DNA from 3 places in the Paenibacillus sp. FSL R7-0210 genome. Region 3 is predicted to be linked to each of the others. Evidence: riboswitches for the same ligand, from Rfam matches in the RefSeq annotation. Region 3 holds a riboswitch; each other region holds the start of a gene.
What was found. Region 3 has a riboswitch for cyclic di-GMP ahead of MKY64_RS06220 (thiamine pyrophosphate-binding protein). Riboswitches for the same ligand answer to the same signal wherever they lie in the genome.
Positions count from the first base shown of each region.

Region 1: another riboswitch for cyclic di-GMP. It lies ahead of MKY64_RS24935 (choice-of-anchor A family protein); the one in region 3 lies ahead of MKY64_RS06220 (thiamine pyrophosphate-binding protein).
Region 2: another riboswitch for cyclic di-GMP. It lies ahead of MKY64_RS25380 (anti-repressor SinI family protein); the one in region 3 lies ahead of MKY64_RS06220 (thiamine pyrophosphate-binding protein).

Region 1 is NZ_JBBPAR010000001.1:5,899,712-5,909,878, forward strand. Features, by position in the region: gene MKY64_RS24915 (Gx transporter family protein) at 1-489, opposite strand, end outside; gene MKY64_RS24920 (NusG domain II-containing protein) at 473-862, opposite strand; gene MKY64_RS24925 (HD-GYP domain-containing protein) at 1,067-2,602, opposite strand; gene MKY64_RS24930 (alpha/beta hydrolase) at 3,099-4,064, opposite strand; gene MKY64_RS24935 (choice-of-anchor A family protein) at 4,550-7,711, opposite strand; cyclic di-GMP riboswitch class I at 7,793-7,885, opposite strand; gene MKY64_RS24940 (hypothetical protein) at 8,635-9,000, shown strand; gene MKY64_RS24945 (ASCH domain-containing protein) at 9,363-9,785, opposite strand; gene MKY64_RS24950 (YukJ family protein) at 9,883-10,167, shown strand, end outside.
Region 2 is NZ_JBBPAR010000001.1:6,005,721-6,015,887, reverse strand. Features, by position in the region: gene MKY64_RS25400 (LytR/AlgR family response regulator transcription factor) at 1-594, shown strand, start outside; gene MKY64_RS25395 (L-lactate MFS transporter) at 730-1,986, shown strand; gene odhB (2-oxoglutarate dehydrogenase complex dihydrolipoyllysine-residue succinyltransferase) at 2,703-4,019, opposite strand; gene MKY64_RS25385 (2-oxoglutarate dehydrogenase E1 component) at 4,079-6,946, opposite strand; cyclic di-GMP riboswitch class I at 7,442-7,545, shown strand; gene MKY64_RS25380 (anti-repressor SinI family protein) at 7,580-7,723, shown strand; gene MKY64_RS25375 (helix-turn-helix domain-containing protein) at 7,869-8,201, opposite strand; gene MKY64_RS25370 (TasA family protein) at 8,523-9,113, opposite strand; gene MKY64_RS25365 (TasA family protein) at 9,151-9,747, opposite strand; gene sipW (signal peptidase I SipW) at 9,847-10,167, opposite strand, start outside.
Region 3 is NZ_JBBPAR010000001.1:1,462,058-1,472,224, reverse strand. Features, by position in the region: gene MKY64_RS06230 (helix-turn-helix transcriptional regulator) at 1-645, shown strand, start outside; gene MKY64_RS06225 (methyl-accepting chemotaxis protein) at 719-1,969, shown strand; cyclic di-GMP riboswitch class I at 2,471-2,567, shown strand; gene MKY64_RS06220 (thiamine pyrophosphate-binding protein) at 2,714-4,327, shown strand; gene MKY64_RS06215 (carboxymuconolactone decarboxylase family protein) at 4,375-4,755, shown strand; gene MKY64_RS06210 (hypothetical protein) at 4,908-5,258, shown strand; gene MKY64_RS06205 (3-oxoacyl-[acyl-carrier-protein] synthase III C-terminal domain-containing protein) at 5,398-6,390, shown strand; gene glpK (glycerol kinase GlpK) at 6,483-7,988, opposite strand; gene MKY64_RS06195 (HAMP domain-containing sensor histidine kinase) at 8,110-9,549, opposite strand; gene MKY64_RS06190 (response regulator transcription factor) at 9,550-10,167, opposite strand, start outside.

The DNA.
Region 1 (10,167 bases), 4.4 Mb from region 3:
GAAGCCGACAGCAATGCCCGTAATAATACCGGTAATCAGCAGCACCGGCAGGTAATAGAAAATACTCGTTGAATTGAACACGAACGAGGCTGCCAGTAGCTGCCCCGTATTGTGAGCCAATCCGCCTGCAATGCTAATGCCGATGACACTGAACTTTCTGCGGCCAAGCTTCACCAGCGCGAACATCACGATGAAGCTGAACAGGGAGCCGAACAGGCTGAACAGCAGGCTGGACAGCGTACCGAGCAGGAAGGCGGTCAGCAGTGTCTTCAGGATCACCAGAACCAGGACATCCCGTCCGCGCAAAAAGTAAATACAGGTCAAAATCATAATATTGGCGAAGCCCAGCTTCGCCCCGGGCATGAGCCCCACTCCAGCCAGCGGGATCTGCGCCTCCACAATACTCAGCACCACAGCAACGGCAGCGAATATAGCGATAATTACGGTCCGCTTCAGAGCTGTAGCCGATTCACTACTGGACATAGCCATCTACTTCATCCTCCCCGGCCGCACTTGCAATCTCAACCAATACCCGGTGCGGAAGACAGACGATGGTCTGCTTGGGCAACGTGATGAATCCGAAGCCAAGACATACCTTATCGGGACAATCCGCATCAAACATCTCGACCCCGTAGTCATGCACCTTCAGAATGTTATAGCCCCGTTCGGTGCGGACCTCAATAGTCTGCTCTTCTTTGGTAAGGGTTATCGTTTTGAATAACTTACCATCTACCGTGATGTTGGCCTTGAGTTCTTTGCCCGGCCCACCTTTATCAGCATCGTTTGACAGCCATCTTGGCACGAGAAAAGCGAGCGCAGCAATCAGAACGATAGAAATCAGCAGCACATCTGCGCGTTTCATAGAAATCTCCCTTATTTTTTAATTAAAATCCAGACTTAATAATTATAACGGTCTGCCCTCAATCCTTCAATGAATGTAGTCGTTAATTGTCGCAATTCCATGTCAGTTCACAAAATAGGCACGCAAAGCTGAAGCGGATCCTCCATAAACTGGATAGTATCCGCTTCGGCAAGGAATATAAGGATAATGCAATCATTTATAGAATTACCCGGCTTGGACGGGCTGAGCACCCTTACGGGCTTCCGGATTCCGGCCGAAGTACCCCAGGAACAGTCCGGCGAATTGAGGGTCCCACTGACTCCCCCTGCCCTGCTCCAGAATATTCAGCGCCCGCTCATGGTCCATCCCTTTACGGTAAGGCCGGTCCGACGTCATAGCATCATAAGCATCCGCCACAGCGATAATCCGGCCGTGCAACGGAATATTCATACCTGCAAGACCATCCGGGTAGCCCCGGCCGTCATAACGCTCATGATGCGAGCGGACGCCGCCCAGATAGGGTGCCATTTTGTCCGCTGGTTCAATCTGCCGCAGAATATTCTCCCCTAGCACAGTATGACTCTGAATCTGAAGGAATTCCTCATCTGTTAGGGCTCCTTCCTTGAAGAGGATGCTGTCTCTGACCCCGATCTTGCCAATATCATGCAGCAGCGCCGACCTGCGCAGATCATCCAGCTCCTGCCCCCTCAGTCCGGCCAGCTGCCCGATAATTACCGAATACTCCGCTACACGGAGCGAGTGTCCTGCCGTATACGAATCGCGGGCGTCCAGCGCCACGGCAAGGGTGGAGAAGTAGCTGTCCAGCAGTTGGCGGCTCTGCTGCTCCCGGGCCTGCAGCCCCCGGACCATCATGTTAAAGCCTGCCACCAGCTTCGAGAACTCATCGGAGTACTCATCCTGCACCTGGATCAGATTGCCGTCCTTCACCTGGTTCATCGCCTGATACAGCTCATGGATCGGATGCTGTACGCTGTTCGTCAGCAGCCAGGCCGCAATGGAGGAGAACAGCGTGCCGATCAGCATCACCATCCCCGCCCAGGCCCAGTAGCTCTGAAGTCCGACGACAACTATCGAATCCCCTTCACCGTTCATACGGATATGCGTGGCCATAATAAACAGGAACAGCGGGAAGGTGCCGATCAGCATACAGCTTACCAGGAATTTGGGGCGTATCGGCACGAACACATGGCCCTCCAGGGAAAAATCCACACCATACTGCTCCAGTGCACGGTTCCTGAATTCCTTGATCAGCGGAATAATGGAGGTGCAGGTCAGGAAGAATTCAATAAGGGAATGCATACAAGCCACAAGCACTGCGCAGCACATCGCCAGAATCAGATAGAAGTACGGAAACGTGACCCAGCCAGAATTGATCATCCACACCGACAGCAGCAGAGCCGGAACGGATAAGCCGAGCAGATGCGGCCCCATAATCCGCTGTATAGCCCGTTTGGGCAGCAGGTGCGTGTGCAGATATGCTTCTTCCAGCATAGACAATGCGGCATTCTCCTGAACCAGCGCAGCCCGTACGGGCCTGATCTGTCTGAGAAAGACAGTAATCTCAATAGAGGCCATTATTACGAAAGAACAAGCAAGCACCAGCAAGAGGCGGTAATATTCAACCCGGCTGATCTCCAGGGAAGATAACATAAGCAGACTCCCGACCGCGAGTACCGCTACAGCTGAGCCGAAGATATAGTTCCGGATCTGATTTCTCAAAAAGCTTCTGTATAGTCTCATCTGTCCCCTCATCCCCGTCCGGCCTCAGCCCAATATACAGTTGCATTTATGTAAAGACCATGCTATAATAAAATAATATTTGTTTTCGAGTATGTTTATCCCCATCAAGAAGATGTCAGGCCGATGAATCACTTCTCTATATTATCGGCGGTTTGGACACAATATCTTACGTTTTCTTGCAGTACTTATCCCTTTTATGAGACTAAATTCGAACATAGCATTCCGATTCACACTGGCGCGGCCACGGAGCCGCAAGGACAAAAGAGAGGTAGGGCTTTTGTCGTATTGGAAGGATTATTCTCGCCACACGGCTGCTGGAAATAACAAGGAATAACGACACCCGTCTTGCTCACAGACGGCGGGGGATTAATATACCGATAAGACATGGCTGGCTGCTTCTCTGTTCTTCAGGGAAAGGCCCCATGTGTGGAACATAATTAGCGCCCGATAACCGCTGTCAGCGGATATCGGGCGCGTCTACGTTCTACGGACTTTTTTACCGTATAGATTCAGCGGCAGCCGGACTGTGTACATAACGTTCCACGAATTCGCCTACTGTGCGGATGTATGTGCTTTTATCCGTATCATAGGCAAGACCATGCCCCGCTCCATGCACCACCAGTTGCTCCTTCGGACTCCGGCAGGCCTCATACAGCTCATTCATCATTGCATAAGGCACGAACTTATCCGCATCCCCGTGGATGAACAGAATCGGCACCTTGGCCTTGCGAACCTGCTTCAGCGCAGACGCCTCCCCGAAGAAATAACCGGCCTTCATCCGGGTCACCAGACTGGCCACCGGCACAAACGGGAAGCTCGGCAGATGGTACATCCGCTTCAGCTGATAGGACAGCTGGGCCTTGACCGAGGTATAACCGCAATCGGCGACAATCGCCTTGACCTGCGGAGGAAGCTCCTCGCCGGACGTCATCAGCACCGTGGCTCCGCCCATAGATACACCATGCAGTACGATTTGCGCGTCCGGACCATTCTCCTGCAGAACGAATCCGATCCATTTCAGATAATCCCGTCGTTCCGGCCAGCCAAAGCCGATATAATCTCCTTCACTTTTCCCGTGTCCCCTGGCATCAGGCAGCAGCACATTGTACCCCAGGTTCTCATAATAGTTCTTGGCGGTCGCTCCCATATCCTTGGCCTTCCCGGAATAACCGTGGGCAACAATGACCGTCCGTCCGGCAGCACGCTCTGACGCCAGATAATAGCCTTGCAGCTTGAGCCCATCCTCAGAGACCAGCTCTACCTCACGGAAGGTCTGCCGGGACACCCACTCCGCTCCTTCTCCCCACGAGGCTCCGGCCACCGGCGGCGGATCGATCTTAAGGTCTGGGGTCTTGGCCAGGAATTCCTTAGGGGCCCGTTTAATGGCTACTCCATAAAAATAGAATCCGGCATACCCCACCCCTCCGGCCACCACGATCAGCACCACAAGCAGGTATATCATCCACATCAACGTTCCTCCTTCAGTAAGCAACCATATTAATTTGAGCCTAGTATAGCATGGGAGTACGGCCAACTAAAAATACGGCTGAGGCGCAAACTTCAACTCCATTGTACTCTGCAAGACTCTTGAAAGAAGCAGGTGGACTCTATTTAGCACACTCGCCTTCCCGCAGCAGATTGCATGTATGCTGTTTTCCACATACATTTGATCCGCTGACTCTCTCATCGGCACATTGTATATTGTTTTTCGCATACATTTGGTCCGCTGACTCTCTCACCGGCACATTGTATATTGTTTTTCGCATACATTTGGTCCGCTGACTCTCTCACCGGCACATTGTATGTTGTTTTTCGCATACATTCTGTATCCGGGCACTTATTTCCAATAAAAAAAAGAGCTGCTTTCAGGAGAACATCTTCTCCGAAAGCAGCCCTGGTCAAATTACAGGATCATCGTTTGTTTATATAAATCTCAGTTCCGGTCACTCATTTACGTTTGCTGTTTCTGGTGGTTCTTCTAAGAATCAAGCCCAGACCAGCGAGTGCCAAACCGGCAAAATAATAAGGCGCAGGACTGGATTCGCCCGTCTTCGGCAAGGTTCCATCCACAGGCACACCGCCTAGAGGAACCTCATCATCAATAAGGACTACATCGGGTGCCGGTTCTGCTGAAGGCGTTGGCTCCGGTGTTGCTGCTATTTGCGCAACCGCAACAGCCGGTGTCGGCGTCGGCACTGTTGTAGCTATTGGAGTTGCTACAGGTCCAAGCGGCAGCGGATCATCATTCACAACCACATCATTGCTCACGATAAATCCGATAATCGGAGTCGGCGTAGGCACTGGAGGGAAACTGAACGGCGGCGATGTTGGCGCTGGCGTTGTTACTGGTGTTGGATCTGGTGTCGGTGTCGGTGTCGGTGTCGGTGTCGGTGTCGGCGTTGGTGTCGGCTCTGGTGTCGGTGTCGGCGTTGGTGTCGGCTCTGGTGTCGGTGTCGGCGTTGGTGTCGGCTCTACCGTCGGTGTTGGTGTCGGCTCTACCGTCGGCGTTGGTGTCGGTTCTACCGTCGGTGTCGGTGTTGGCTCTACCGTCGGTGTTGGTGTTGGCTCTGCCGTCGGTGTTGGTGTTGGCTCTGCCGTTGGCGTTGGTGTCGGTTCTACCGTCGGTGTCGGTGTTGGCTCTACCGTCGGTGTTGGTGTTGGCTCTGCCGTTGGTGTTGGTGTTGGCTCTGCCGTTGGCGTTGGTGTCGGTTCTACCGTCGGTGTCGGTGTTGGCTCTACCGTCGGTGTTGGTGTCGGCTCTACCGTCGGTGTCGGTGTTGGCTCTACCGTCGGTGTTGGTGTTGGCTCTGCCGTTGGCGTTGGTGTTGGCTCTGCCGTTGGCGTTGGTGTCGGTTCTGCCGTTGGCGTTGGTGTCGGCTCTGCTGTCGGCGTTGGTGTTGGTTCTACCGTTGGTGTTGGTGTCGGTTCTGCCGTTGGCGTTGGTGTCGGTTCCGCTGTCGGCGTTGGTGTTGGCTCTGCCGTTGGTGTTGGTGTCGGCTCTGCCGTTGGCGTTGGTGTCGGTGTTGGTTCTACCGTCGGTGTTGGTGTTGGCTCTGCCGTTGGTGTTGGTGTCGGTTCTGCCGTTGGCGTTGGTGTCGGTACCGCCGTTGGCGTTGGTGTCGGCTCTGCCGTTGGTGTTGGTGTCGGCTCTGCCGTTGGTGTTGGTGTCGGCTCTGCCGTTGGCGTTGGTGTCGGTCCCGCTGTTGGCGTCGGTGTCGGTACTGCCGTTGGCGTTGGTGTCGGTACTGCCGTTGGCGTTGGTGTCGGTACTGCTGTTGGTGTTGGTGTCGGTACTGCCGTTGGCGTTGGTGTCGGTACTGCTGTTGGTGTTGGTGTCGGTACTGCCGTTGGTGTTGGTGTCGGTACTGCCGTTGGCGTTGGTGTCGGTTCTGCCGTTGGCGTTGGTGTCGGTACTGCTGTTGGCGTTGGTGTCGGTACCGCTGTTGGCGTTGGTGTCGGAACTGCCGTTGGTGTTGGCGTCGGCACCGCTGTTGGTGTCGGTGTTGGCTTCACCGTTGGCGTTGGTGTCGGCTTCACGGTCGGCGTTGGTGTTGGCTTCACGGTCGGCGTCGGTGTTGGCTTCACCGTTGGCGTTGGTGTCGGCTTCACAGTCGGCGTTGGTGTCGGCTTCACAGTCGGCGTTGGTGTTGGCTTCACAGTCGGCGTTGGTGTCGGCTTCACGGTCGGCGTTGGTGTCGGCTTCACAGTCGGCGTTGGTGTCGGCTTCACGGTCGGCGTTGGTGTTGGCTTCACGGTCGGTGTCGGCTTCACGGTCGGTGTTGGTGTTGGCTTCACGGTCGGTGTTGGTGTTGGCTTCACGGTCGGCGTTGGTGTTGGCTTCACGGTCGGCGTTGGTGTCGGCTTCACGGTCGGCGTTGGTGTTGGCTTCACGGTCGGCGTTGGTGTTGGCTTCACGGTCGGCGTTGGTGTCGGCTTCACGGTCGGCGTTGGTGTCGGTTTTACAGTCGGTGTTGGCTTTGGAGTTGGAGTGCACACAGGTGTAGGTGACGGTTTTATGGTCGGTGTTGGCTTCACTGTAGGTGTAGGCGTTACCGTCGGTGTTGGCTTCACTGTAGGTGTTGGCGTTACCGTCGGTGTTGGCTTCACTGTAGGTGTTGGCGTTACCGTTGGTGTTGGTTTCACAGTCGGTGTTGGCGTTACCGTTGGTGTTGGTTTCACTGTCGGCGTTGGTGTCGGTGATGGACTAGGTGTCGGCGTTGCGGTCGGCGTCGGACTCGGCGGCGGCCCCTCTCCCTCGTACAATCCCAGGTGCATCTCTACCCCGCCGCTAAAAGATTTTGCAATCAGGGTTCCGTACAGCTCTGCTCCGGCATAATGAACATCCGCTCTAGGTGCGAGGATCGTCCCGAAGAATGAGGTATAAGCGATATTCACCTCAGAAGCTTCGTAAAAGTTGAACAATACCTGACTGGCTCTGCCGTTATTCATTGAAAAGCTCGGCACATTGACTGTAGACCCGCTTATATTAATAATCAGCGTAGCGTTCTGTGCAATGTTGAATTCGATATAGTTGGTCTTCGCCAGTGTCGAGGCATCCAAATGAACTACATTGAAACGATCCGGTGCACTTATCTTGAGCTGTCCATAATGATTATCGCCAATCTCATTCGTGTCGGCCAAGGCCCCATACTCTGTGGATCGGGAGATCAGAGCTTGCTGCTCGGCTGCAAAATCAATCGGGCTGGCATTTTTCTTCCCGCCTTTGATGTTGACACCAGGCTCATTGGCTGTAAAGCTATCCCCAAATACCACATTTCCATAGATCTCTCCACTGCCTAAATGTACAAAATTCTTACCGGCCACAAGTACATCCGTCGGCGAAGCATCCCTGTATGCCCTGGCTACTCCGTATCCTCCGGAGAGGGTAATGTTCCCCGCCGCTGCCAGGCGGCCTTCAATCTGGTCATTGGCTTGTTTAAAATCCCCGAGGATAAAAGCATTAAAATTCCCTGCAACCCCCAAAACCGGTGTTGGCGTATACGGCACCCCTGAAGCTGCTCTAACATCCGTCCCCCACGTAAAGGCACTGGATAGGGTCAATAGGCCTGCCATAAGGATGGCAGCTGTTTTACGTACTCTTTTCTTCAATAGTCCACACCTCCTAGTTACTATTCTATGAATCTGTCACGCGACTATAACAACAAAAAGACCGCCACGAAGGGTTAGCTTCACGGCGGCCGGACGACCCTAGCCTCAACTTTAGAGACAGTAGATTCCTGACTTTGCGTCCCGTTCTTTCGATACGGTTTGCGTTTGTACATGATTTCGGTATGCAATTAAGATTTGCTTATGTAAGATCATTGTTGAGTCTATGACATTTGTTACTTTTGTACTAATTTCAGTTTATCCGCTCCCCCACCCTGTTGTCAATCCATTCCCAGTATATTTTTTGAAATTATTTTTGCGAAGATTCCTCATTTAACCCTTTTATCATAAGGCTTCAGGGGCGAATCTTTTTTTATATGCTGACGAAAAAAGTCGAGAAATCAGAGGATTGGCTGTAGCCGTTTATCTCTCTTACCTATAATAATATCAATTTATATTATTTAAATTTGATGCATTTGTCCTATTTTATCGCCTTCAGACCCCTCCTACTCATTGTCTGCTCCTGTTCAATGCAATTTTACCTATTTACAGGCACCTCAGCTCGAAAAAAAAGTGCCGCCCATAGGGACGACACCTGCTAATAGACTTCATATATTTTGAATAAAATGTCGCCTAGGCAGACCCGAACAGCTGAACCCAGCCAATCATCGATACCCAGAGCGGAACACTTAGAATGATCCCGAATACCAAACCACGGCGGAGGCTTCCTTCACGACTCATTGCCATTCTCCTTTGAGCTGATTTATTTTTCAATCTTTAATATTTCAATTTTAATATAAAATAATTCATCTTATTTTTTTGTGAAATATATCACATTATTTGAGTTAATTTATAAAACCCATTGATTATTTTTTGAAGGATGAGTTACAATGCGAATATACGTTCTCTTCGAGGGGTTGAGAAGGATGCAAAGAGCAGAGAGCCAGGACAACCTGCTGGTCAAATCTTATATTTTGCTGCCGCTTATTCTATCCGCCTTCGAGCGCGATGCTTCTGCTATAGCCTCTGAGCTGCGCACGCCTGCACCTTATCTGGAGGTAATCCAGTCGGCCGCTCATGCCGCTTCTGCCGATCTGCGGGAGGTCCGTGCCGGAATGCGCGCACGTGGTCTGAAGGTCTATGAGCAGCAGCGGCTGGAGACGGGTGTTGAAGCCAAATTTGTCTGCAGGGGCTATCACGAACGGATGCTGCTGCTGGATGATGTGATTGCCGCCCAGGCCACTCTGCATATGCGCAGATATCTGGGTATGGAGAAGATGGAGCAGCGCTAACAAAGAAGCCTGCCGCAAGCGGCAGACTTCTGCATTAAATGATCGCCCGGATGCGGCTACATTAACAACGTCCAATACCCCAATGTGCCGCATATCACCACCACAGCTACCGGGTACAGGATTCTCCGGCTTACCTGATCCCTGAACGCAAGAAACAAACAAAGCATACAAAGCCATGCAATTAGAAGGCTTCCCATCTATTATGCATACGCTCCTTCCCGGCATTTCTGCCCCTCTCCAGCGGTAGACCGCCTCAGAGCACAACTCTCCTTATATATAGGAAGATTTCCCGCCGAATATCCCAATTATACCAGCTGACAGCCAATCTGGAGCAATTTTTCTTCACATTGCCGTCAAGAAATTCACAATTCCTCTTCCAGCACAGGATATTCCCAGAAACCCAGACGTCCCTTAGCAGGTATGGGATGTACCAGCGGAACAACCTCCTCCAGCATCCAGGCATACCTTCCTTCGGCATAATTGCCGAATACATATTCATTGCCGCCCGGCCAGCCTTGCTGCGCAAGCTCCGGCGTCACCTCACAGCAATCCGCAATGCGGCTGACTGCAATGATCTTGCCGGTTGGCAGGTTGTCCGCAGTGTAACCGTAACGTGCCAGCAACGACTGATACGGCTCCGTCCGGCAGATCGCCTTATTCACCTGCATCCCGGCATGAATGGCTAACTCTCCCCGCTGGGCGGTCCGCCAGGTCCGGGTTTCGATTTGTTTTTCTCCCAGCGCAATTAACGTGGCCCACGGCTGGCGAATGGTTAGGCATTTCATAATGCAGCTTGCCTCCTCTGTTGAACACCTTTTTACTCAGAATGACTATGGCCTTCTATGGGAAACATTAATAGCTAAGAAGGGGGACTGACGAACTATGGGTAACGGATTAGATCAAGGGTACGGGGTATTAAAATGCAAATTATCCAATGAGAATACCATATATAAGCTAGGTGTCAAAAATAATCATGTCCAGGTACTGGTTGAGGTTGAAGGTGATATTAATAAAAAGTACAGGGTGGCTATCAATATCAGATCAAGCGCAAAAGCGGAACATTTACCGGAGGACACCGCAAATCAGGTGCTTTATTATGTGGGCGAACATTTCAAAGCGGAAGAAACGGCCCGTTGGCTCACGCTTGAATCCGGCTTCACGAAGATC
Region 2 (10,167 bases), 4.5 Mb from region 3:
GTGGATGTGATTTTCCTGGATATCAATATCCCTTCAATTGATGGGGTGCTGCTGGCCCATAATATCAGCCGGTTCGCGGTCAAGCCGTATATTGTGTTCATTACAGCCTATAAGGAGCATGCCGCCGAGGCGTTCGAGATTGAAGCATTCGACTATATTCTGAAGCCTTACAGTGAGACGCGGATCAGAGCGATGCTGCAGAAGCTGGAGGGTGCCATCGCGGCCAGAAGCCGCCAGGGGGAAGAGGGACCGGTGAAGCTGGGCAGCGATAAGGTCAATCTGTGGAAAAATGAAAAGATTATCGTCGTCGATGCGGACGAGATCTATTATGCTTCGGCGCAGGAGAAAACAACGAGTGTGATCACCAAGGGGGAGGAATACAGCATGGCCCTCAGTATCAGTGAATTCCATACCCGCCTGCCGCAGGAGCAGTTCTTCCGCTGTCACCGCTCCTATCTGGTCAATCTGTCCAAAATCAAGGAAATCATCCCCTGGTTCAACAATACCTATCTGCTAAGGCTGCGGGATCTGAATGTGGAGGTTCCAGTCAGCCGCAGCAAGGTGAAGGAATTCAGGCAGATTATGCGTCTCTAACGGCAGTTCATTCCCCGTCAGTGTCATCTCATTCCGGATTTCTCTCAGAAGGAGCTCCTTTCGCTACAATGAAGAGGCAGAGTAAGCCTTGAAGCGACTTCAGCGACTTCAGAAGAGAAAGAGGGAATTCTGATGATAACGGATACAGCCAGTAAACGGTGGCTCATCGTACTAGGTACAGTAATTATGCAAATGGGACTCGGCACCATCTACACCTGGAGCCTGTTCAATGCACATCTTGTCAGTACATTTGGTTTTGAGCTTAGCTCAGTTTCGATAACGTTCTCTATTACCAGCTTTGCCTTGGCCTTCGCCACACTGTTCGCAGGCAAGCTGCAGGACCGGTTCGGTCTCCGCAGACTGACCGCAGCTTCCGGTATCCTGCTGGGGCTGGGGTTGATGCTAAGCTCTCAGGCCAGTTCCCTGCCGATGTTCTACCTGCTGGCTGGCGTAGTGGTCGGGTATGCTGATGGCACGGCGTATATTACTTCGCTGTCCAACCTGATGAAGTGGTTCCCGAAGCATAAGGGACTGATCTCCGGGGTGTCCGTGGGTGCTTACGGAACGGGCAGTCTGATCTTCAAATACATCAACGGCAGCCTGATTGAATCGGCGGGGGTGTCGAATGCTTTTCTATACTGGGGCCTGATGGTCATGCTGATGATCCTCCTCGGCTCGTTGCTGATCCGGGAGGCTCCGGTGGCTGCACCTGCTGTAACTGCTGCGGGAAACCGGGCATCGTCCGCTTCCGGGGCGGCTCTGCTGCCCAAGGATTATACCGTGAAGGAAATGCTCCGCACGAAGGAAGCGTACCTGCTGTTCGTGATTTTCTTCACCGCCTGCATGAGCGGCCTCTATCTGATCGGTATCGTGAAGGATATCGGTGTGCAGCTGGCGGGTATGGATGTGGCGACGGCGGCGAATGCTGTAGCGATGATCGCTATTTTTAATACGGCCGGACGCCTGATTCTTGGCGCATTATCCGACCGGGTAAGCCGGACCAAGCTGATTAGTATCACGCTCGCAGTAACGGCTGTGGCAATGTTTACCCTCAGCTATGCCACACTGAGCTATGGCCTGTTCTTCACCTGTGTGGCGGCCATCGCCTTCTGCTTCGGCGGTAACATTACCGTCTTCCCGGCGATTGTCAGTGACTTCTTCGGCCTGAAGAATCACAGCAAGAACTACGGCATCATCTATCAGGGCTTCGGGATCGGCGCGCTGTCCGGTTCATTCATCGCCGCCTTCCTCGGCGGGTTCAAGCCTACTTTTAACATCATCGGTCTGCTGTGTATTCTGGCCTGTATCCTGGCGGTTTCGCTGAAGCCTCCGGTAGCCAGAGCAGCCAAAGCCAAGGGAATGAGCCTGAAGCCTTCACGGCATACGGCTTAAACCATATATCGACTTATCGACTTACGTCGGCTTAAAGTAGTATAGACAAAGAGAATAGCTTTTGGAGAAGAGATGTCCTACGTTCGCGTGAGCGGGTGGTGGAGGTCTTTTTTTCATGGTCGAAAACAAACATGTCTTTCGAGGCACAACTCCAGCATGAAAATGAGCAGTGTACCTAATACAGAATGTCGTCCGTTCAACTGTTTAACGTACTTAATTCAGCAAACCGACCACAAATGGACTGGACGCGCTGCGTAGGCCAAATGTAATCGAAAAACCGACCACAATTGGACAGGGTGCGCCGCGTCGGCCAAATGTAATCGAAAAACCGACCACAATTGGACAGGGTGCGCCGCGTCGGCCAAATGTAATCGAAAAACCGACTACAATTGGACAGGGTGCGCCGCGTCGGCCAAATGTAATCGAAAAACCGACTACAATTGGACTGGGTGCGCCGCGTCGGCCAAATGTAATCGAAAAACCGATCACAATTGGCCCGGACGCGCTTCGTCGGCTAAATGTGGTCGAAAAACCGACCACATTTAGCGCGGTGGAGGTGCGTGGGCTGCCGAGAACAGGCGCATGTTGGTATGAGCGGGTATGGCGGAGGCAGAGTCAGCGGATATAGCAAAAAGGCATCCGGGAGGGCGTAGGGTTACGCTCTAACGGGTGCCTTTATGTTAATTAAATGGTTGGAGAAGCGATGGGCCGGGGGCTTAGCCTTCCAGCAGCAGGGATTCCGGGTCCTCCAACAATTCCTTGACTCTGACCAGGAAGCTGACCGCTTCTGATCCGTCCACGATCCGGTGATCGTAGGACAAAGCGATGTACATCATCGGACGGTTGACCGTGCGCTCCTCATCCAGCGCGATGGGGCGCAGCTGGATCTTGTGCATGCCGAGAATGCCGACCTGCGGGGTATTGAGGATTGGTGTGGACAGCAGGGAGCCGAACACTCCGCCGTTCGTGATTGTGAAGGTACCGCCCTGAAGCTCCGGCAGGCTGAGCGTATTGGCGCGCGCCTTGGAGGCCAGTTCGCCGATACGCCGCTCGATCTCTGGGAAGCTAAGCCGGTCGGCATCGCGGACGACGGGTACGACCAGGCCTTCCTTGGCAGCTACGGCAATGCCGATGTCGTAATATTTCTTCAGCAGGAGATCTTCTCCGTCGATCTCGGCGTTCAGCATCGGGTAAGCCTTGAGCGCCCCGATGACAGCCTTGGTGAAGAAGGACATGAAGCCGAGTCCGACCTCGTGCTTCTCCTTGAAGGCATCCTTGCGGCGCTTGCGGATGTCGAGAATGGCCGTCATGTCCACCTCGTTGAAGGTGGTCAGCATCGCGGCCGTCTGCTGCGCTTCGACCAGGCGGCTGGCAATCGTCAGCCGCCGCCGCGACATGCGCTTGCGCTCGGTGGCTTTGCCGTCCTCGGCGTGCGGTGCCTTGCCCGCTGCCGGCGGCGCGGGCTTCGCCGGCTCCGGCCGCACGGCCGCCGGAGCTGCTGGCGCAGCGGCCTGCGGCCCGGCTGCGCCATGACCATCCACATCAGCCTGACCGATCCGGCCGATAGGGTCGCGGGCACTGACCTCGCCGAGGTCGATGCCCCGCTCCCGCGCCAGCTTGCGCGCCCCCGGCGAAGCCAGGGCCGCAGTGCCTGCCGCCGCACCTTCGGCGGCGGCTGGAGCCGTTACCGCAGCGGCCGGTTCAGCCGCTGCGGCACTTGCGGCAGCAGCAGGCGCGCTGCCGCTCTGCGGAGCACTATCTGCTGCAGGCTTGCCCCCGCTGGCAGCACCTGCCCCGGCGGCGCTGCCGATGATGCCGATGGCTTCGCCAACGGCAACGTTCTCGCCCGCCTGGCGCAGGATGGAGGAGATGACGCCGTCCTCCTCCGCACTGATCTCGAGATTGACCTTGTCGGTCTCAAGCTCGGCAAGCACATCTCCCTGGCCGACAGTGTCGCCTTCTTTAACCAGCCATTTGTAGATCGTTCCTTCGGAAATCGATTCGCCCAAATCGGGTACTTTTATCTCGGACACAGGCCGTACCTCCCCAAATATAGTGGTGTGCGTGATATCGGATGACCGCCTTGCTGTGCTCAGGAAGACGGTACAGGTGCTTGCACTGCAGCATTCAATTTCAGGGCTTCCCGGACAATGCGCCGCTGCTCGAAGCTGTGGACATCTGCGTAGCCGCTAGCCGGACTGGAACGGTCCGGACGGCCGATATACTGGACAGTGACCTTCTGCGGTGCGATGGCGCGCAGCCGGGATTCGGCATACGTCCACCCGCCCATATTCTTCGGTTCTTCCTGCACCCAGACGATCTCCTCCAGAGAGCTGAAGCTGCTCAGGTGAGCGCCAAGCTCACGTTCCGGGAACGGATAGAGCTGTTCCATGCGCAAAATGTGCAGCCAGGAGAAGTCCTGTCCGCGCGTTGCCTCCAGTTCCGTCTGCAGGTCGATGGCCACCTTGCCGCTGCATACCACGAGGCGCTTCACGGCTTCCGGCTTACTGCCGAGCAGCGGCTCAGGAAGAACCGGCTGGAAGGTGCCCGAAGCGAGGTCCGCTCCGGCTGAGGTGCTGCGCGTGTTACGGATCAGGCTCTTCGGCGCCATGACCACCAGCGGCCGGGCATCCGGTTGTCCGCAGAGCGCGGCCTGACGGCGGAGCAGATGGAAATACTGCGCAGCGCTGGTCAGGTTGGCTACAGTCCAGTTCTCCTCGGCGGAGAGCTGGAGGAACCGTTCCATTCGGCCGCTGGAGTGCTCTGGTCCTTGGCCTTCATAGCCATGAGGCAGCAGGATCGTCAGATTGCTGCGCTGCGTCCACTTGGCACGGCCGGCGGAAATGAACTGGTCGATAATGACCTGAGCGGCATTGGCGAAGTCGCCATATTGAGCCTCCCAGATGACGAAGGTCTCCGGTGCGAACACGTTATAACCATATTCGAAGCCGAGGACAGAGGCCTCGGACAGCGGACTGTTGTAGACGCCGAAGGAAGCGCTGGAATCACTCAGCTGATGCAGCGGAGAATAGAGTTCGCCGTTCTCGCTGTCATGCAGCACCAGATGGCGGTGGGCGAAGGTGCCGCGCTGTGAATCCTGTCCGCTGAGGCGGATCGGCGTGCCATCCTTCAGGATGGTAGCGAAGGCCAGTGTCTCTGCCAGCGCCCAGTCTACCCGCTCTCCGTCATTCAGCGCATCCTTGCGGCGCTGCAGAATCCGTTCCAGCTTCGGATAGACCTTGAAGCCCGCCGGTACGCGCAGCAGCTCGCGGTTAATCTCCTGCAGACCGGCCAGAGGGAAGGCTGTCGGACGCTGCTGGGGACTGCCGTTATCCAGCGCGACGGCGGTTTTGGACTCCGCATTCTTCTGCTTGCCTTCCTTCATCTGATCGAAGGCCTGCTGGAGGACACTCTCCGCCTCGGCAATCATGTTCTTCAGATCATCGGCTGTGATTACCTTCTCGCGCTCCAGGCGTTCTGCATAAGCGCGGTACACAGTAGGGTGGTTCCGCACTTTGCCGTACACAATCGGCTGGGTCGTCTCGGGATCATCCATTTCATTATGTCCGTGGCGGCGGTAGCCGATCAGATCAATCAGGAAGTCCTTCTTGAACATATGGCGGTAAGCGCTGGCCAGACGGACTGCGGCAATGCAGGCTTCCGGGTCATCGGCATTGACATGCACGACCGGAATCTCATACCCTTTGGCCAGGTCGCTGGCATAATGGGTGGAGCGGGAATCCTCGCTCTCGGTGGTGAAGCCGATCCGGTTATTGACGATAATATGCACGGTACCGCCATTCTGATAACCCTGCAATTTGCCGATATTAAGCGTCTCAGCGACAATGCCTTCGCCAGGGAAGGCTGCATCGCCGTGCATCAGCACAGCCATAGCCTTGCTTGTGTTCAGCTTAGGCAGTCCCGGAGCGTTGCGTTCTTCCTGTGCGGCGCGTGTGAAGCCCTCGACGACAGGATTGACGAATTCAAGATGGCTCGGGTTATTGGCCAGCGTGATCCGGGTACGCACGGTCTCGCCTTCGCGGACGGCACGGTCAGCCCCGAGATGGTACTTCACATCACCGCTCCACCCGTAGGTCACGCCCATGGAGCCTTCCGAAGGGAACAGCTCTTTGTTCGGCGAATGATGGAACTCTGAGAAAATAATATCATAAGGCTTGCCCAGAATATGGGCCAGCACATTAAGTCTTCCGCGGTGGGCCATACCCATCAGGATATGCTCGGCGCCGTCATGCGCGGCAGCCCGCACAATCTCATCCAGCATCGGCACAAGGGCATCATTGCCCTCCAGGCTGAAGCGCTTTTGGCCGACGAAGGTCTTGTGCAGGAAGGTCTCGAAATGCTCCACCTGAACCAGCCGCTTCAGCAGCTCTTTGCGTTCTGTATTATTCAGCGGGGCAGGGGAGGTCATCGATTCCGCCTGGCTGTTGAGCCAACGCAGCTCGCGTTCATCATGCACATGCCCGAATTCATAAGCAATGGTCTGTGTATAGGCCTGGCGCATTCTGTGGACGGCATCCATTGCGGTATGCACATCCGCAGGGGCATTATCCCAGATCAGCGAAGCGGGCAGGGCATTAAGATCCTCGCGGGTAAGCTCGTAGGTCTCCAGCTCCAGCCATTTGGCCATCGGGTTCGTGCTGCGCTCCAGCGGGTCAATGTCTGCGGCCATATGGCCATATATTCGAATATTGGCGATCAGCTTCGAGGCCTTGACAGCCTTCTTGAGCCACTCGGCATCTGCTGATACGGCAGGCCTTGGAGCCCTCTCGGCATCGGGTGCCAGTGGAGGGGGGCCGGATACGGTGAAGAGATCGCGGTAATGCTGTTCAACAGAAGAGGGGTCCTTGACAAATTGCTCATATCTTTCTTGGATGTAGCCCAGGTTGGGGCCGTAGTATTTGCTCCATACTGTGTCGTTATAGGGCTCTTTGACTGCCATGAATAGGTCCTCCTAACGGATAAACTCCACGCGAGGCATCCAGTGTGCCACTTGGCGGAGCTGCAAATGTTTGCGGTTTCATTCTCATCCTATTGTGCTACTTTCCGGCGGGGTAATCAATTCATACTTTCGGTCAATCCGTTCGCAATTTGGCATGATTCATTACAGTATTCATACGGAACTATCATAAATAGAAAAAACTCATATAACAGCCCGTTATACATACAAATGGGTAATTGTCTCTATACGATGTTGCGTGCAGCGGTAAGTCGGGGCGGATGGGGTTCCCTTTAGTATATTTAAACTATTAGCTAGTGTTTGAACTTGGAACTGGAAATATTTATACAAGCCGCTGGCAATTTCAGCTAAGTTTCCTCACATTTTTTCATAAAAAAATTCCAGAAAACGACACACTAATTGCGTATGATCTTGTATAATGTTATTGCGGAGAACGGTTTCATCGATTCTTGCCAGATCCTTTCATGATGGAAAGGGTCCAGTAAAAGGTAAACCTGCCGAAAGACAGGGGCACAAAGTCTCGGATCTAAAGTAGAAATACTACAAAGTAGCAATACTACTATGATGGCCGGACTGCCTGGGGACGCGAAAATTCTAGGAGGAGATTTCTTGGATATGTCCAACCAGGGGAATGACGAGCTGCAGGCAGTAGATCTGGATTTAGAATGGGTGCACTTGCTGATGTCTGCCAAGCAGGCGGGGATCGCGGCGGAGGATATCCGCCGGTTTCTAAGTGAGAAGGCGCTCCAGGCGATGTAAGGGCGGTCATCATTGTTCGGATACATACAGAAAAGGCACAGCGTCCGGTACGCTGTGCCTTTTCTGTATGCCGCTTGAAAGGCTGCCTTCGCCGAAGGCGGCCTCCCTGCCGTGCGGAGTCTTCCCTGTGGCATATAATGCCCGTCTAGTTGTCCTTTTGTTCCATGCGCCATTTCTGGTAATCGAGGAATTCCTTGAATTCGCGTTTGCTTATACCGGAGGCCATGGCCTCCTGAACAAGCCGGAACCATTCCCCGTCCAGAGCCTGTTCTTCCGTCTCTGCCAGTCCGCCATACAACAGTGCATGAATGGATACCTGAAGCGCGTCAGCGATTTTTTCGATGAATTGAATGGAGGGGTTGGATTGAATGTTCCGTTCCACATTACTGAGGTATGATTTCGCCACATCAGCCTTATCGGCAAGCTCGGATAACGAATAGCCCTTCTCCAGCCGGAGTTTGTGGATGCGGCTTCCCATAGTATCTGACACGATTACAACGCCCTCCGTACTTTTTTTGGTGAAAAATAAGAAGTGATATGCTTCGCGCTATACATTCTCCTTATCTTTCTCGTTGAAACGGTACCGCCCGTTCAAAGGCCGGCAAAGCCGTTTTCTCTTGTCAGTATAACAAAAATCCGCAAAACGGACAAAAATCCTTGAACCCGGCAGCGGGGAAAAAGAAACGGCATACCCGGCCCGGATGAGGGAGGATATGCCGTCTTGATGGATTGTTGAAACGCTGCCTTCCTAATAAAAGGACGGCAAAGCTATTTTCACTTGTATAGGCTGGCCCCTGATCTACTTGGCTTCTCCCACTCCTTGAAGAGCATCGAAGGTCCAGTTCAGAGCTAAGCCGTCACCCTGGAAAATGTTCTGATCGAGCGTGTTGTCTACGAATTCGAAGGCGATCTTGAAGGTCTTGGACCCGGCGGCGGCAATCCCTCCTGGCAGTACACCTACTGCTACGAGATCGTAGCTGGGGGTGTTTTTCAGATCCTTCAGGGAGATCTCGGACAGCACATGACCGCTTAGTGAACCGCCGGTGTACGTATTATCCAGGAGCTTGACCTTGAAGTGGTCTCCGAGATCCTGGCCCGCGTTATCGCCCTTGGCATCGGTCACGGTGTAAGTGGTGGCAAGCTTGAGGAATTTGATATCCAGTGTGCCGTCATTGGACAAGGTGAAGGTGCGGACGGTGTAGTCTCCCGGCTTCAGATTCGTCAGCGCTACCGGAGTATTGAAGGAAGAGCCGAGCTTCAGCGTACCCGCTGCGAAGGTTGCCGTGCTGGTAGCTGTGGAGCTGAAGTAAGCGAAGGTGCCCCCGCCGATTAAAGACAAGCCCAGTGCTGCCGATGCTACGCCAAGACCCAATGTTTTTTTGATACCCATTATTTATTTCCTCCTCGAATGGTTTGTTTTTGTGGAATTATTTGAGCGTGCCTTTTTCCTGGTTGGCTTCGAAATTCAGAGTCAGTGCAAGCGTGTCGCCCTGATAATAGTTCTGCGGCTGGAGGGTCTCCTTGAAGGCGAATTGGATGGTCAGGTTATCCGAGGTGCCGGCTTTGATGCCGGACTTCTCTCCGCCTAAGATCGCTCCGAGAATTCCCCGGGCCACCAGATCGGGACTCTCCTGCTCCAGATCGGCCAGCGAGATGACCAGGAGCGGCGATTCCTTCTTATCCTTGTTCACGAGGAAGGTCACAATAATATCATCCTTGAAATTATGGGAGCCGTTGTCTCCCTGGGCGTCTGTAATGGCCGATGAGGTGCGCAGTACCACTTTGGGAATATTGAGCGTCCCGTCATTTTTAAGTTTGAAGTCCCGTAAGACCGTATCACCCGGCTTGAGATTGCTGAGATTAACAATGACGGAGGGGTCAGATTGCAGTGATAGGGTTCCGTTGTTAAAAGAAGCTGAGGAAGTAGAAGTGCTGCTGAAGTAAGCGAAGGTGCCTCCGCCGACCAGGGTTAAGCCTAATGCTGCCGATACAACGCCGAGACCTAATGTTTTTTTGACGTTCATTTGTTCATCCCTCTCTTATGAGTCTGCTTTGTGCATAGCCGGTGCTTCCGGCAAGCTGTATTGTGGCTCCGCGTTTCGTAAACGGGAGAGGACAATTGATCATTGTACGAGATCAGTCAGAGTATCCGGCCCGCCGCTGCTGGCTGCGGATGACGGGGCATTCTTCTTTTCCAGTGCTGCAACGGCCTTCCAGGAAGAATACAGCGCGTAGAGAAGCAGGAGCAGTCCGGGAATAATCATCAGCACTACGCTTCCGGCTTTGGAGACTGCGAAGCTCATGGCATAGCCCACATAGGGGACGGTCACGCCGGTGTACTCACCTACCACATTCGTGGAACTGACGGCTGCGGTGTCGGCTGAATCATTATTGTCGCCCTTGGTGGTGTAGCTGGCTTCCCCCAGAGCACTGTTCAGCTCGGC
Region 3 (10,167 bases):
AAGCTGCAGGCCGTCGCTACCCGGCAGCCAGTCACCCCCTTCAGCTTCCTCAGCCAGCGGATTCACATCGACGGAGCCGGGTGGCATCCCTCCGGGGAGACCTATCCCTGCCTATCCGCTTTGCAGGGAGCCTTATGGGAGAACCGCAAGGTGAGCATCACCTATCTGCGCGGGGAGGACGCCGCCGAGCGGCTGGTTGCACCGCTGGGGCTGGTAGTCAAGCGCGGCGTCTGGTACTTGGTCGCGGGGCATGACAGCGAGCTGCGGACCTACAGGGTCTCCAGAATCACTGAGGCCAAAGTCACAGATGAGTCTTTTGAGCAGCCGGAGGATTTCCACCTGTCTGAGTACTGGGAGACCTCCACCGCCGCATTCAAGTCTGCCTTGCCCAGGTACCCCTCCAGCCTTCTTGTAAGAGAGCAAACGATGAAGGAGCTGCAGAAGGAGCGATACGTCGCCCTGTTGCACCAGGAGCCTGCTGAGGCCCCGGGCTGGATCAGGGCCGAGGCCGAGTTCAACACGCCGGAGTCTGCGTGCCGGATCATCCTGTCCCTGGGTCAGGGTATCAAGGTGACGGCACCGCCTGAGCTTGCGGATACGGTTGCTGCGGCTCTGCGTGAAGCGGCAGCATTATACGATTTTTAATAATAGACCAAATGCACTAGTATCCCCTATAATATTACAATACACATTATTATTTATAGGGGGACTTTACATTATGGACTGGATGAACAAGCTGCCGTTGAAACAAAAAATCGTCACCGGATGTTACCTGGTTGCCGCTTTATTCGCTGTCCCTGTCTTAATCACGCTAATCCTCATGGACAGGCTGTTCATCGGCATTATTCTTGTCGCCGTCCTGGCAGCGCTGACTTACCCGCTTGCGCGCTTCATTGAGAGAACGCTTACATCTTCATTTGAGGATATCTCCAATGTGACGCACACGATTGCCAAAGGCGACTTCACCAGCCGTGCCGATGAGAATGGCTCCATGGGCGACATCAGCCGCTCCTTCAACACCATGATTGACAAGCTCAAAAAAATCCTCACCGATGCCTCACAGATTACCCGTCAGGTTATGGACGCCAGCCGCGGGATTGAAGACAAGAATCAGAACCTGAAGTTTGTCATGGCGCAGGTGGCCTCCTCCTCCAATGAACTGGCCCTCGGTGCTAACGAAATCTCGGTGGATATCGCTGATATGACCGAATCGATCAAGGATATCGAAATCAAAGTCTCCAATTATACGAATTCCACCAAGGAAATGAATAAAAGGTCTGTACATACGCTGGAATTGGTAGAACAGGGACGGCAATCGGTGGATACCCAAGCCGAAGGCATGCGCAAGAACATCCAGGCTACCCAGAAGGTGGCGGATACTATCGAAGCCCTATCGCATAACGCACGAGGCATTACGATGATTACCAAGACGATTACCGAAATTGCTGAACAGACCAATCTGCTGTCGCTCAATGCTTCTATTGAAGCCGCCCGTGCAGGCGAGCATGGCCGCGGGTTCGCCGTTGTTGCCCAGGAGGTCCGCAAGCTGGCCGAGGAATCCACCGCTTCAACCAAAGAGGTGTTCGGTCTGGTACGCAGCATCGAAGCGGATATCAAGCAGGCTATCGATAACATCGCCATCAATGAAGAGGTAGTCCAGGTGCAGAATGAGATGATTACGGAGACAGCCAACATTTTTGCTCAAATTGTGCATAGTGTCCAATACATAACCGAGCAGATTGCCTCCTTTTCCGCAGAGAGTGACCTTATGCTGGAGAGCGCGCTCAAGATCTCCGGGGCGATCGAGAATATCTCAGCCATCACCCAGGAGACCGCCGCAGGGACGGAAGAGGTATCCGCAGCGATGAACGAACAGATTCATGCTCTTCAATCCGTAGCTGAGGAGACAGAGAAGATGACCTCCGCGGTCTTCAACCTGCAAAAAACGATTCATATTTTCAAATTTTAACCTCAGCACAAAGAGACACGCCTGCGGAATTTTCTGCGGGAGGTGTCTCTTTTTTTGGGCAAAACAAAGATTGTTATGTAATATTCACAAATTGTTGAAATTGTGCATAAGGGTAAAAACCGTGCTTTGCACTTCTTTACTATAGTCGTTCTATTGTCATAGCTTGTCTATAAGCTAACATCTCACATCACTATTACTTAAGTCCTATCACCGAAATTTGTAATGCTGTATATCTAGTGAATTCTTAATGTTTTGCAGTAAATCAGGAATGTAATGAGGCTTTATGCTCACTTCCCACATTAATCAACCTAAACGGCCATTTGCATTTTAAGACTTTAGTCTTCCAGGGACAACCATTTTCAAAAGTTTGAAAATCCAAATATTTAGCCATTTTCACTCCTGAATATTCGTCAAATTCCGAGTTTCTTCTCACAGGGGTTATTGACAAAAGCGGAGCAAGGAATATATTGTAAAGGAAAATTCTCCACAAATTCATTTATAACCGCATACCGGCAAAATTCACCGAAAGGGAATGACGCAAAGCCATGGATCTACAGTCTCATTTCTGAAGTGGGATCATGACAGCCAGGTTGCTGAAAAACTGTGAACGCCTTAGGTTTCGCGTTTGATTATGGTGATTCGTGCAACAGACCTGTGCTCCAATGGTGAGTACAGGTTTTCTATTGCTGACGTATACAAATAACAACTTGCGGGGTGGATGTTCTGAAGACAGTTGCAGATTATATGGCGGAAGCATTACACGATCTGGGAGTCACTCATTCTTTTGGAATCATAGGCAAGTCTATTTGCCCCATCGCTTTGAAAATGGTTGACTACGGTATAGAGTTCATCCCCGGCCGGCACGAATCCAGCTCCGGCTTCGCCGCCGGCGGTTATGCTCTGAAGACCGGCAGTCTCGGGGTAGCCTTCGGCACCTCCGGTCCGGGGGGAACGAATCTGCTCACCGCAGCAGCGCATGCCAAGGCCAATAATCTTCCCGTCCTCTTCATCACCGGACATCAGTCCATCAAGGAGCTGGGCATTCCCCAATGTCAGGATTCCACTTCCTACCTGGCTGATTTGGCGGATATGTTCCGGCCGGCTACCCTCTTCAGCAAGCTCGTTGAACGCGGCGATCACTTCAGCACGATTTTCAACCATGCCCTATCCATCGCCCTCGGTGACCAAAAAGGTCCGGTCCATCTCTGCATTCCGTTTGATGTGCAGACAGAGCGGCTCGCGGAATGCCGGATTGTTCTGCCGGAACGCGAGGGACTAGTCAGTTATCAGAACTATGACCGGGTCATCTCGGCGATTAATCAATCCGCTAGGCCGCTGATCATTGCCGGTAAAGGCGTCAACCGCTCAGGTGCCCATCAGGAACTGGTTCAGCTGGCCGAAACCTTCAACATTCCTGTAGTCACCTCTCCAGGCGGCAAAGGTGCAATAGCTTATGATCACCCGCTCTACCACGGTCCTGTCGGCGTTGGCGGCTCCTCGCACGGCGATGAATTGCTGAACAACAGCGACCTGTTCATTGTTCTGGGTTCCCGCCTGAGCGACATGACCATCTGCAACCTGAAGCCGGAGAATCATCCGCCGCAGCTGATCCAGTTCGATGTAGATCCAACCTTTGTCGGCAAAATACTGTCCTCATCCACCATCGCTGTCGGCGGGGACTTAAGGGACAACCTGGCACTGTATCTTCAGAAGCTGGACCCCTCTACGGTCACCAAGCATGAAATCACAATCTCCAATGCTTACAATGACGAGTTGCCCGTGCTGGCGGGGCTCTCTCTGGCTTCGGTAATGAGCACGATGAGCGACTTGATTCCTTACAACAGCAGCGTGTTTGTAGATGACGGCAGTCACGGGTTCAATGCTGTGAAATGGTTCAATGTCCGCAGGCCCGGCAGCTTCATATTCGATGCCTACTTTGCTTGCATGGGCAATTCAATTGGCATGGCGATCGGCGCCAAGACGGCTTCTCCCGGAGAGACTGTCTTCTGCATTACCGGTGACGGCTGTTTTATGATGCTCGGAACTGAAATAAACACAGCCGTTTGCAAGGACATTCCGGTGATTTTCATTGTGGTGAACAATAAGCAGCTGGATATGGCGCTTAAGGGTATGGAGAAAACGACCGGCCGGATTGACGGTACGATCTTCGAGGTTCCGATGGATGCCGTGAAATTCGCCGAATCGCTGGGTGCAGCCGGCTTCCGCTGCGAGACGCAGGAGGAGTTCGCTGCCGCAATCCGCGAAGCTGTGGCACTTAACAAGGCAGCTGTCATTGAGCTGCTGACTGACCGTGATGAAATGCCTCCTACGGCCCACCGCACGCTGGATCTTACGTAAGGAAGCCCTATCCGCACACCTCTAACCTACTATCAGGAGGACATATCGTGAACAAGAACATGAACAGCGGACTCGATCATTTCACTGATCTCTCAGGAGATTATGGGGCCAAGGCCCTGGCTCCGATCAAAGAGCATTTTCCGGAATTAGCCGAATATATCATGGGCAATGCCTATGGCGATATTTTTCAGCGGACCACGATTGGCTCTGACTGGAAGGAGATCGCAGTGATCTCATCTCTGATTACGATGGGGCAATATGAACAGCTGGGGGTTCATTATGTAATGGCGCTCCGCGTTGGCATGACCGTCGAGCAGATCAAGGGCGTGCTGCTGCATCTGACCCCTTGCGTCGGTGCTCCCCGGGTGATTTCGGCCTTTAATGTGCTGCTGGATACCCTGGAGGCGATCAAAGAAAAATCTTCATAATTCTACAAATTTCGACTTTTATGTTGCGTATTTCAGAATGATCTGGTTATAATGAAGGCAAAATATCCCAAATCAAATTGCGGTTTTGTCGAATAGAGTCGCAGGAATGATGTTTTGGAGGTATTGGAAATTTCACTTAGGGAGAGATCAACATGGGACAATTTATTTTGAAGACAGATACTGCGAAGAAAGTAATCAATATTGAGCTGGAGGGAACCTTCTCTAACGAGGACGGGCTCAAATCTATACAGGCTTACCAGCAGACTATTAACCCGATCAGCCCTGCTGAATATGCACTAGAGATCGACTGCCGCAAGCTGAATGTAACCGCTCCTGATGTTGTACCGCTGCTTGAAGGCTGCTTCATCATGTTCAAGGCTGACGGCTTCCAGAAAGTGAGTCTTACCCTGGAAAATAACCCGATCCTCAAAATGCAGCTGGCACGCCTGGGCCGCAAAGCAGGACTTGAGAATCTGGAGATCACTTCAACCGCACAAGCTTAATAAATACAATTTAAACCTAAATCAGCCGCTTGAAACGCACATGTTCATTCATTAAACCGGCTGCTAATGCTGGAAGAGAGTTTTGTAAGAAGCAGATTTGTGAGAAGTATAGCTAACAAAACTTTAGGAGGTCTGTACTATGGCGGGGATTCGCATTAAGGACATTGATATCTACCATCCAGACAAAAGAATCGGCAATGACTTCTTCATTCAGCATTTTGATGACAAAGGTATTGATATCCGTGGACTGCTGGCTACTCTGGGCCGTGAAAACCGCTACAGCATCGACAGCCCGGATGAGAATTCCCTGACAATGGCTTTTGAAGCCGCAAGTAATGTTCTGGAGAAAACCGGTCTTACCAGCCCTGACATTGACCTGATCGCTTATGCAAGCCAGACCCCTGAATATATATTTCCTACGAACTCATTGATGATTCACCGCCTGATTAACGGGGCTTCGCATACCATCTGTATTGACAGCAATGCCAACTGTGCCGGAATGACCGCCTCGGTTGAGCAGGTCAGCCGCCAGATGATGGCGAACCCGAGAATCCGCCGCGCCCTGGTCATCGGCTCCGATTACGTGGCACCGCATGCGGACAAAAATGATCCGGTATATTACGCGAACTTCGGTGATGCCGCTGCCGCTGTCATTCTGGAGCGCGATGAGCATTCGGTCGGCTTCATTGATTCTATCTACCAGACAGACACCTGTGTGTACGGCAACTCTCTGTTCCCGGCAGAAGGCCTGGCTAAGCTCGGACGCACCGGTGTTGCCGCAGGAGAGTTCAATGTGAAGTTCATTCCATTCGATGATTCCATCTGTGTGGATGCCGCTTCCGAATCAATCAACACTCTGCTGAGCAACAACGGGATTGCCCCTGAATCGGTCAAGGCTGCCTGCTTCTCACAGCTGTCTCTTCCGAACATCCAGGCCGTCTCCGGCAAAACCGGTATTAACCCTGAGGCCGCAGTCTACATAGGCGATGAGTTCGGCTATACCTCGACCAGCAGCCCGTTCATTGCCCTTCACAGAGCCGTCACTACCGGGCAGCTTGAACGCGGAGACAAGGTCCTGTTCTGGACCGTGGGCGCCGGATGGCAGAATGTCGCATTTGTAATGGAGTACTAATCTTACTGTTCATTCTGTTCCAGAGTAAAAAACGGCCCGCAGCAGAGTTTCTGCCTGCGGGCCGTTTCTGTTCTTAATGCCTCTACTCCGCTCTAAAGTCTGCCTTCGTGCTTGCCCTCATGCTTCTCCCAGCCCATCGTGCGCGACACAGCATCCTGCCAGGCACCGTATCTGCGTTCCCGCTCCTCCGGCTCCATCTGCGGCGAGAAGACCTTCTCGGCCGTATTGAAGCTCTCCAGCTGCTCACGGGTCCATACCCCGGAGGTAAGTCCGGCTAGCAGCGCAGCGCCAAGTGCTGTAGTCTCCGCGTAGGTTGTACGTGTCACTTCGCTGCCCAGAATATCGGCCTGGAACTGCATCAGCAGATTGTTGCGCACCGCACCGCCGTCTACCCTCAGGCCGGTGAGCGGCATGCCGGCATCCTTCTGCATTGCGTCGATGACATCACGGGACTGGAAGGCCAGTGATTCCAGTGTGGCCCGTACCAGATGTGCGGAGGTGGTACCCCGCGTCAATCCGAATATGGCGCCCCGCGCATACATATCCCAGTAAGGCGCACCCAGGCCGGTAAAGGCTGGCACCACCACAACCCCTTCACTCTCGTCCACCTCGCTGGCCTTCTCTTCCGAGTCGGCGGGCGCGACAATTAGCCCCAGCCCCTCCTGCAGCCACTGCACAGCCGCTCCTGCCACGAAGACACTGCCTTCCAGTGCATAATAGAGCTCATCGCCCATGCCCCAGGCTACCGTGGTCAATAGGCCATGACTGGATGCCACAGCTTCAGTGCCTGTATTCATGAGAATGAAGCAGCCTGTCCCATAGGTGTTCTTGGCACTGCCTGCCTCCAGGCAGGTATGACCAAAGAGCGCTGCCTGCTGGTCCCCCAGCACCGACCGGATAGGAATCTCCAGACCGAACCACTGCTGGTCACAGACACCGAAATCTCCGCCCGACATCCTCACCTCCGGCAGAATGGACGGCGGAATACGCAGCGTGTCCATCAGCTCTTCATCCCACTGGCGCTCATGCAGGTTATACATCATCGTTCTTGAAGCATTAGTAACGTCTGTAGCGTGTACCGCACCCCCGGTCAGCTTCCAGATCAGCCAGGTGTCTATCGTTCCCGCCAGGAGCTCTCCCTTGCCCGTACGCTCTCTTGCTCCCGGTACATGATCCAGAATCCATGCCAGCTTGGTCGCCGAGAAATACGCGTCGATGACAAGCCCCGTCTTGTCCGCAATGACTCCGGCCATCCCCTGCGATTTCAGCTCCTCACATTGGTCTGCTGTCCGCCGGTCCTGCCAGACAATTGCCGGATAGATCGGTTCGCCTGTAATTTTATCCCAGATAAGTGCAGTCTCCCGCTGGTTGGTAATCCCGATTGCCGTGATGTGATTAGCCGGTACAGAGCTTGCTGCAATGGCATCTCTGGCTGCGGCAAGCTGGCTCTCCCAGATCTGCTCCGGGTCATGCTCCACCCAGCCTGGGCGGGGAAAGGATTGCTTGATCTCATATTGCCCCTGCGAAATCACTTCCGCCTCTGTATCAAAGAGAATTGCCCGTGAGCTGGTAGTACCTTGGTCCAAGGATAAGATCATAATGCCCAGCCTCCTGCAAGCCTTAGCTTGAAATATATGTTTCACGATGAACAATATTAATGTGGTGATTTCAACAAAAAGCACCTCTGCTCTCAGAGGCGCTGTCATGCATGGTCTTGGTTTACTGTTTTTCGACAGGAAGCCGCAGGGTAAATGTGGTGCCTTCTCCCAGCTTGCTGGAGGCATAAATGCTGCCGTGATGCGATTCGACGATATTCTTCACAATAGCAAGACCAAGCCCGGTACCGCCCGTCTCCCCGCGCAGGCGGGCTTTATCCGCTTTGTAGAAGCGTTCGAAGATAAACGGCAGATCCTCGGGGTTAATGCCGGCCCCCTGGTCTCTGATCGCGATCTCCACCAGACTCCTGCCCTCCAGCACTACTGTGCCTGCCAGAATAGAGATTCTCCGGTCCGCCGGAGTGTGCCGGAAGGCATTATCCAGCAGATTGGTCAGCACCTGCTCCAGCTTGTCTTCATCGGCTGCCCCCAGCAGCAGTTCCTGTTCAGGCTTCTTAAGCTCCAGCATGATATCCCGCTCCTTGGCTCTGACGGAGAACTTGCGGTATACCCGCTCCAGCAATTCTCCCACATCCACCCTGGCCTTCAGCATATCCGTATGTCCTGCTTCCATGCGTGCCAGGTCCAGCAGATCCTTCACCAGACGGCCCATACGCAAGGATTCATCATGAATGACCTGAACCAGCTCACTGCTCTCCTCCGGAGAGGAAGCCATTCCGTCTAGTAGTGCTTCACTGTAGCCCTGCATCATGGATAGCGGGGTGCGGATCTCATGGGATACATTGGCCACGAAATCACGCCGCATCTTCTCCAGACGTACCTCTTCGGTCACATCCCGCAGAACGGCAACAGCTCCGCGCAGATGATCTTCGGAATAGAGCGGTGCCATGTGCACCGACCATACCCCCTGCCGGACATGGACATTGGAGCGTTGATCGCCCCCGCCCTCAAGGGTGCTGAAGAACAGCGGGCGAAGCGGCGGCGGCACCTCACTGGAAGCGGAGGCCTTCGGAAGTAAGCCGTTATCCTCTTCTTCCTCCCAGGCAAGATCACTCCAGGTTTCGAGGAGGGTCTGGCCATGCGGATTGGTGAGGATGATCCGGCCTTCGATATCGAAGGTGATTACCGCATCGCTCATGCTGCGCAGAACACTGGATAAATGCCCTTTTTCATTATTCAGACTGCGTATATTCTCTTCCAGCTCTTCCGCCATGTGGTTAAACGATGTGGCGAGCTGGCCGATCTCATCGCTTGTGACCAGGGTCAGTCTTGTTCCATACTCGCCGCGGCGGATGTCATTCGCTGCCTCAATAACCTGCTGCATCGGCTGGGTGATCTTCGTGAACAGGAACAGTGCAAAGAAGGTGGTCAGAGAGAACCCTATCATGCATGTATACATGAACAAGCGCTTGATTGCCCCGGAATTGGTGAAATTACTGTCGATGTAAGGCAGCAGGAACAGCCCGAGTGTAATGAGCACGACAGCAACCAGAAAGATGATCGTGATCCACAGCTTACCGACAAGGCTTCTCCAGAAGTTCACTTATTTAGGCACCTCTAGCTTATAGCCTACTCCCCATACCGTTGTAATCATCGCTGCCGATTCCGGGGATACCTTATTCAGTTTTTCACGCAGACGCTTGACATGGGTATCCACGGTGCGCAGATCTCCGAAGAACTCATAATTCCATACATCCTTCAGCAGCTCCTCACGTGAGAACACCTTGTCCGGTGAGATGGCCAGATAATGCAGCAGCTCGTATTCCTTGGGCGTCAGACTTACCTCTTGGCCCCCTGCGCTTACGCGGTGTGCATCATGCTCAATAATCAGGAACGGGAACACGATATTGTTGCTTGAATTACTCTCTTTGGACAAAAATGCCGTTGCGGAAGAACGGCGCATGATCGCCTTGACCCGGTAGATCACCTCGCGCGGACTGAACGGCTTGACGACATAATCGTCTGCCCCCATCTCAAAGCCCTGCACCCGGTTAATCTCCTCACCCTTAGCGGTAAGCATCAGGACCGGTGTGGACTTCACCCCTCTTAGCCGGGTCAGCACTTCAATCCCGTCAATACCCGGCAGCATCACATCCAGCAGAATCAGACCGTAGTCATTGGCGGTTGCTTTGCGCAGGGCGATTTCCCCGTCCTCCGCCTC